3 regions of the Peteryoungia glycinendophytica genome follow, and region 2 is predicted to be linked to each of the others. Evidence: riboswitches for the same ligand, from Rfam matches in the RefSeq annotation. Region 2 holds a riboswitch; each other region holds the start of a gene.

Region 1 (2,194 bases), 2.2 Mb from region 2:
CGGACCCGAAAGCCCTCGGAAGATCCTCAGTGCCGTTGCGACCTTGCCCGCTACTATCAGAAAATGACACCTCGACCGCCCGTGCCGGACTATCAGTCATCGATCGTAACGGTGAAGCCAGAAAAGGCACCGACGACGCCGGCAGCTCTGCCGGCCGCTGAACGCGAACTCGATGAAGCGGCTCTGCAGGTTCGCCAGGTCGGACCGGTCTTCCTGCCACCTCAGAACGGCGCGATCGACTTGAAAAAGCCTGCCGCATCAGGCCCGCAACCGCTGCAGGAATAGCCGCTGCCTTTAGCCGCCGCCGTCAGAAACTGCGTCTGCCGGCCAGCGTTCTTCAAAAACGAGATCGTCCAGCGACAGCCTTTGACGCCAGCCCTTGATTTCCAGTTCCGGCTTCTCGTAGAGCTGATCGACATATCCGAGACAAAGGTAACCGATGATCTCGACCCGCTTCGGGATGCCAAGGATTTCCTTCACGTCCTGATCGTGAAAGATGCTCACCCACCCGACCCCGACACCCTCGGCGCGGGCGGCAAGCCAGAGGTTCTGGATGGCGCAAACGGTCGAATAGGCGTCCATCCGGGGATTGTGCGTGCGTCCGAGCACGATAGGGCCTGCACGATCGGGATCGCAGGTGATGCAGATATTGAGCGGCGCCTTACGGATACCCTCCAGCTTCAACGAGCGATAGGCCTGCCGGCGCTCTTCCGTGAACATCGCGACCGCCTCTTCATTGGCTCTGGCAAAGGCATGCCAGATTGCCTCGCGCTGCTCGCGGCTGCGGATCAGGAGAAAATTCCACGGCTGCATGAATCCGACCGAAGGGGCGGCATGGGCTGCAGAAAGCAGCCGACGGATCAGGGCATCGGGTAAGGGATCAGGCAGAAACTGGTCGCGCACATCCCGGCGGGTTTCGATGGCGCGGTAGACGGCGGCCCTTTCGCAATCCGAAAAGGCGTCGGCCCGGACGAGGGCCTCGTACGATGAGTCGTGCATCCTGTTGTCTCCAACAATGCGCAACCGCCCGCCGTCCGCGCGGGCTAAGTCTATGGTGTCAGGCCGGTCTTCTGACTTGGCTTCTACCGCATCCGCCGCCTTCCCGGTCTTCTCGACCAGTGGCAGGGCTTCCCCTGGCAAACACGTCCGCCTCACAGCGCTGGGCACGTCCCGGATTCTCACCGGCTTCCCGATTCTCCTGCCATAAGGCAGGCACCTGACCTCGGTCTTTTATCGCATCGCGATGCCCTGCAATAGACACGAAAGCGACAGTCAGGAAATTTCGGAGGAATAGCGCACGAAGGCAAAAGCCGATCCATCGGGTGACCAGTTCGGAACGTTGATCGACCCCTGACCGCCAAAGAATTCGAACAGCGTCTCGACATTTCCACCGTCGGCGTCCATCAGCCGAAGCCGGACCTGCTTGTCGCGCGGATGACCCGCCACGTCGGCGTCGTAGGAAAGGAACAGAACCTTTTTGCCATCCGGCGACGGATGCGGGAACCAGTCGCCATAACCGTCTGCGGTCAGGCGCTGCAGATCGCTGCCATCGGTCCGCATACGCCAAATCTGCATCGTGCCCGTGCGGCTGGAGTTGAAATAGATCCACTGCCCGTCAGGCGAATAGTCGGGACCGTCGTTATGGCCCTCACCATGGGTCAATCGTTTCTCAGGCCCACCCTTGGTCGAGATCGTGTAGATGTCGAAAACGCCGTTCCGGTCGCCGCAATAGGCAAGCTCCTTCCCGTCCGGGGACCAGCCATGCCAGTAGGACGGCATTTTATCGGTCACCTGACGCGGCTCCTCATCTCCATCGCCGAGCAGATAGATGCACGACTTGCCGAAGAGCGTATGGTCGGAAAACGCGATCGACGCGCCATCGGGTGAAATGCCGTGATCATTGTTAAGACGGACGGCAAAGCTAGTATCGATCAGTTCCGGCTCTGGATCGTCATCGTCAAGCGACAAAGCATAGAGAAGCCCATCGCCGTTGATGAGAAGAAACTCGCCGTCACGCGACCAGTTCGGCGCCTCGACGAGATCCTCCGTCTGCCAAACGACCTCGCACTCGCGTGCCGTCATGTCATAGATTTCAACGGAACTGCGCATTGTCGAATTCTCCTGGCCGTCTGGGACCGCTCAGCGATCCCGGAAACGGTTTGTAATCGGATAGCGGCGATCGCGCCCGAAATTC
Region 2 (2,194 bases):
CTGCCTCCAGCAGGACCTCCTTGCTGGGATATTTCGGCGAGAGCTCGGGCAGTTCCTTCACGCCTTCGCGCAGGCTCGCATCGAGCGTCTTCCAGCCGGAAATGCCAGTGTAGCCAACCATGTGGTCCTGCAGCTTAAGGGCCAGCATCATCTCGGTCAGGTTCACGTCATTGGAGATCGCGCGCTTCGGTGCCTCATCGAAGGTGACATCACGGTTGCAGCTTTTCACCGTGACGGGAAAGGCTGCGGCTGTCGAAGCGGCCAGAACAGCAACGAAAAGAGTGGCGGCGGAGAGCAAACGGGGCGTGAACATGGGTGGCTCTTTCAAATCAGGAACTGCCAAGGGAGAATGAAAAGCGAGAGAGACCGGCACCCGCCATCCGCTGACGCTCGGCGAGGACGCCGAAGGTGCCGGAGATGGCGTGATCAGTCAGGACCTCGTCCGGATGGCCGAAGGCGATCATTCGGCCAGACTGCATCAGTGCAACATGGGTGGCGAAATCGGCGGCCAGATTGATGTCGTGCAACGTGGTGACGATGGTCAGCCGCAGCGTGGCGAGCAGAGCCAGGATCTCCAATTGGTGGCGGATGTCGAGGTGATTGGTCGGCTCGTCCAGGATGAGGATCTCCGGATTCTGCGCCAAAGCGCGTGCCACGAGGACGCGCTGTTTTTCGCCGCCGGACAAAGTCGAGAATTGCCGGTTTGCAAGAGACAGCAGATCAAGATGTTCGAGCGCATGACGGGCTTCGTCACGGTCCTGGTCCGTCCAGCCGGTTAGCCCCTCGCGCCATGGCACGCGGCCCATCAAGACAACGTCCCGGACAGTGAACGGAAAATCCGCCGGCATTTCCTGCAGAACGACGGCTACGCGGCGGGCAACCTGACGCGGGGTCAGATCTGTGATATCATGACCGTCGATTTCCACCCTGCCCTCAAGCGGCGCGACACCGCGATAGAGGCAGCGCAGCAGGGTCGTCTTGCCAGCGCCGTTCGGGCCGACAATCGCGAGGCGATCCCCGCCCCCGATCGAAAAGGAGACGTCGCGCACAAGAAACTGCGAGGGCTTTGGTCCCCAACCCAGGTCGACTGCCCTGACGGATATGCCCCTGGTATCACAACTCACGTCCAACCCTCCCCAAGTGGAAGGCAGCCGTGGCGTCGTAAATTTCAGCAGCCGCGCTGAAACTATCGATGATGATGTCCGGCAAGTCTTTCCTCCGCAGGACTTCTCCGGAGGCAAAATGGCGCCCATGAACCTACGCCTGAGGCGCGGTCTGCAAGCCAGTTCGTATCCATCGGAACACCCCGTCCGCTACGTGTCTCACTCATTTGACGGCAGGTCTCCTGGCTTGCGAATATCTGTCGTCCATCTGCCTTCCCACGATCGCTCGCAGTGGCCCGGCGCTTTCGCGCCGCGAGAATGGACGGCAATCCGCTTACAGTTGCGGGGGCAGCCACGGTCTTGGTCCCTTCTGGGTCTTCCGCACCGTGTTCCCTATTAATCCCCTCGGAGTCATCCGGTGGGGGAACCGTCTCCCCATGAATAGAACCTCCGCCATAGACTGGTCAAGCACATCCTGCGTCGGCCCTTCTGATATGTAATAACATTACGTTCGTCAAGCCGTTTTCTGTCGGATACGGCGGGTCAATGAGGGCGCTGAGGATCTGCAGCAGGTGGCGGCATGATGTGCCCGACCGCATCCTCATCGATCAGCCGGGCACCTCTTTGCCGGGTGGCATAGCGCCACAGCCACTGGATGCTGACGAGAAGACGCTTTTCAAAATTGACCAGTAGCCAGACATGGACAATGGCCCACAGGAACCATGCTAGCCTGCCCTTCAGATGCCATCGGCCGAAGTCGAAGACGGCCGCGTTGCGACCGATGACGGCGGTGTTGCCGCGATTCTGGAAGACAAAGGGCGGGGATTTTGCGCCGGTTAGCAGTTCTGCCTTCAGCGCATTTCCCAGATAGAGCCCCTGCTGCTTTGCGACTTGAGCCAAAGCCGGCAAGGGTTTGCCGTCTGCATCGAGTGCAAGGGCAGTGTCACCCAGGGCGTAGATATTGGGCCGCCCGATCACGGCAAGACGGGGATCGACCGGGAGGCGCCCGGCGGGACCGGGCTCAACGCCCAACCAACGCGCCGCCGGCGACGCCTTGACGCCCGCGCCCCAGACGATGCAGCCGGCCGGCA
Region 3 (2,194 bases), 1.7 Mb from region 2:
CCCGCTTTGCCCGTGGCGCACTGGCCGAGGAAATCGCCGCCCGCATCCGGTTCGACTTCTCACTCGCCCATCCCCTGGTCCGCAGTGTGCCCGCACCGAAGACGCTGTCCACACGGCTGAAAACGGATCCGGAGATTGTTTCCGCGCCGACCCCTCTCGCCACGCCCCTGATGAGTGGAGGATCCGCTCCCGTCAAACCGGCACTCGCCGCCGCCCCAGCCGTGCCGACCCCACCCGCAGCCCCAAAGCCGACACCCGTTGAGATGGCCGCGCCACCGGTGCTGCCGGTCACCACAGTGGAAAAGCCCGCTTATCCGGATCAGCCCACCCTTCCTGTGTCGGCGCCGAAACCCGGTACGACCGTCGAGCAGGGGGCCAGCGGCACCGTTCGCCTTGGTGGCGGCTGCGATCCGACCGTTGCTACGGATTGTCTTACGCCAAAGCTGTAAGTGGCGGGGCCATGCGGTCGGTCGGCGCTGTTCGACCGACCGGTGCCGTCAGCGTGATTGACTTGCTCCAGCCTCGGGCCTAATCCTTCTCGTGGATGGTTTTCGGACGGCAGACAGGCCGCCCGGAGAGCAAAAGGGAATGCGAAGGCCTGGACCCATGCCGGGCAAGCCGAACGCAGCCGACCCCGCGACTGTATTGCAGCGAGGGTCTTCCATCCTGCCTGTGGAGATCGATGGCGACGGATCGCGTGGTGCGGTCGGCCTGATGTCGAAGCGGGTGGGAAAAGCCACTGGAGTGGCGACACGAACAGCCGGGGTTGGACGCCTCTTTTTCTACGAATCGTCCTCCTCTTCGTGTTGCGAAACAACTCCGGGAAGGCGAGGAAGGCCCGCTGGCACACTGTGCCACGACCTGCGAGCCAGGAGACCTGCCGTCCGTGACGGGCATCGTGCCCACCTGGGGAGCAATCCCCGTTGCCAACACGGAGGTTGTCTTGGCGACGTTTGACGAATGCGGACCCCTGCGGTCTCGCAGAAGGCTTGTGCCGTTGGTGCAAAGGTCTTCTGCATACCTGGATCATGCGGCGTCCTCGTGTGACAGACCACCTGTGCGCCTGGGCACGGGCGATGGTGCGCAATGACCGCATCTCGTCCCCGATCCATTCTCGTTCTCGGCGGCGCACGCTCGGGCAAGTCCCGCTTCGCCGAAGGATTGGCGCGCGACACCAGTCTCGACAGGTTTTACCTGGCGACTGGCCATGCCTGGGACGACGAGATGCGCGCCCGAATCGCCACCCACAGGACTGACCGCGCCGATGACGGCTGGACGACCCATGAGGAGCCGCTCGATCTCGTGGGCGCCTTGAAGATGCTCGACCAGCCCGATCGCGTCATCCTTGTCGATTGCCTGACGCTCTGGCTCACCAATCTGATGATGGAGGAGGGCCGTCACGTCGATGCAGACGGTGCAGCCTTGGCGGCCGCGCTAGCAGACTTCCAGGCCACCGTCATCTTCGTCTCCAATGAAGTCGGCCTCGGCATCGTGCCCGAAAACAAGATCGCCCGCGCCTTTCGCGACCATGCCGGCCGTCTCCACCAAGCCATCGCCGCTCAAGCGGCTGAAGTCTATTTCGTTGCGGCCGGATTGCCGCTGAAAATGAAGGGTTGAACCATGTTGCAGCAAAAAATCCCCGCCACCGTCATCACCGGCTTTCTCGGGGCGGGCAAGACCACCATCATCCGCAACATGCTGACCAATGCCGGCGGCAAGAAGATCGCGCTGATCATCAACGAATTCGGTGATCTCGGCGTTGATGGCGACGTGCTTAAGGGATGCGGCGCGGAGAACTGCACCGAGGACGACATCATCGAGCTGACCAATGGCTGCATCTGCTGCACGGTCGCCGACGATTTCGTGCCGACCATGCAGAAGTTGCTCGACCGCGACGTGAAGCCTGACCATATCGTCATCGAAACCTCGGGACTGGCATTGCCGCAGCCGCTGGTCGCGGCCTTCAATTGGCCTGATATCCGCACCCGCGTCACTGTTGATGGCGTCGTCACCGTGGTCGATAGTGCTGCCGTCGCTGCTGGCCGTTTTGCCGACGACCATGACGCGGTCGCTGCCCAGCGCGCCGAAGACGACAATCTCGACCATGAGAGCCCGATCGAAGAGCTGTTCGAAGATCAGCTGACCTGCGCCGACCTGATCGTCTTGAACAAGACCGACCTGCTCGATGCAAAAG

Evidence for each region. Region 2 has a riboswitch for cobalamin ahead of FJQ55_RS00505 (ABC transporter ATP-binding protein). Riboswitches for the same ligand answer to the same signal wherever they lie in the genome.
Region 1: another riboswitch for cobalamin. It lies ahead of bluB (5,6-dimethylbenzimidazole synthase); the one in region 2 lies ahead of FJQ55_RS00505 (ABC transporter ATP-binding protein).
Region 3: another riboswitch for cobalamin. It lies ahead of cobU (bifunctional adenosylcobinamide kinase/adenosylcobinamide-phosphate guanylyltransferase); the one in region 2 lies ahead of FJQ55_RS00505 (ABC transporter ATP-binding protein).

What each region holds. Positions count from the first base shown of each region.
Region 1 is NZ_VFYP01000001.1:2,271,056-2,273,249, forward strand. Features, by position in the region: gene FJQ55_RS11110 (DUF2865 domain-containing protein) at 1-285, shown strand, start outside; gene bluB (5,6-dimethylbenzimidazole synthase) at 295-999, opposite strand; cobalamin riboswitch at 1,044-1,235, opposite strand; gene FJQ55_RS11120 (TolB family protein) at 1,273-2,109, opposite strand; gene FJQ55_RS11125 (NAD+ synthase) at 2,140-2,194, opposite strand, start outside.
Region 2 is NZ_VFYP01000001.1:108,910-111,103, reverse strand. Features, by position in the region: gene FJQ55_RS00510 (ABC transporter substrate-binding protein) at 1-313, opposite strand, end outside; gene FJQ55_RS00505 (ABC transporter ATP-binding protein) at 330-1,124, opposite strand; cobalamin riboswitch at 1,319-1,550, opposite strand; gene FJQ55_RS00500 (NAD(P)/FAD-dependent oxidoreductase) at 1,647-2,194, opposite strand, start outside.
Region 3 is NZ_VFYP01000001.1:1,833,763-1,835,956, forward strand. Features, by position in the region: gene FJQ55_RS09000 (hypothetical protein) at 1-449, shown strand, start outside; cobalamin riboswitch at 529-899, shown strand; gene cobU (bifunctional adenosylcobinamide kinase/adenosylcobinamide-phosphate guanylyltransferase) at 1,087-1,617, shown strand; gene cobW (cobalamin biosynthesis protein CobW) at 1,621-2,194, shown strand, end outside.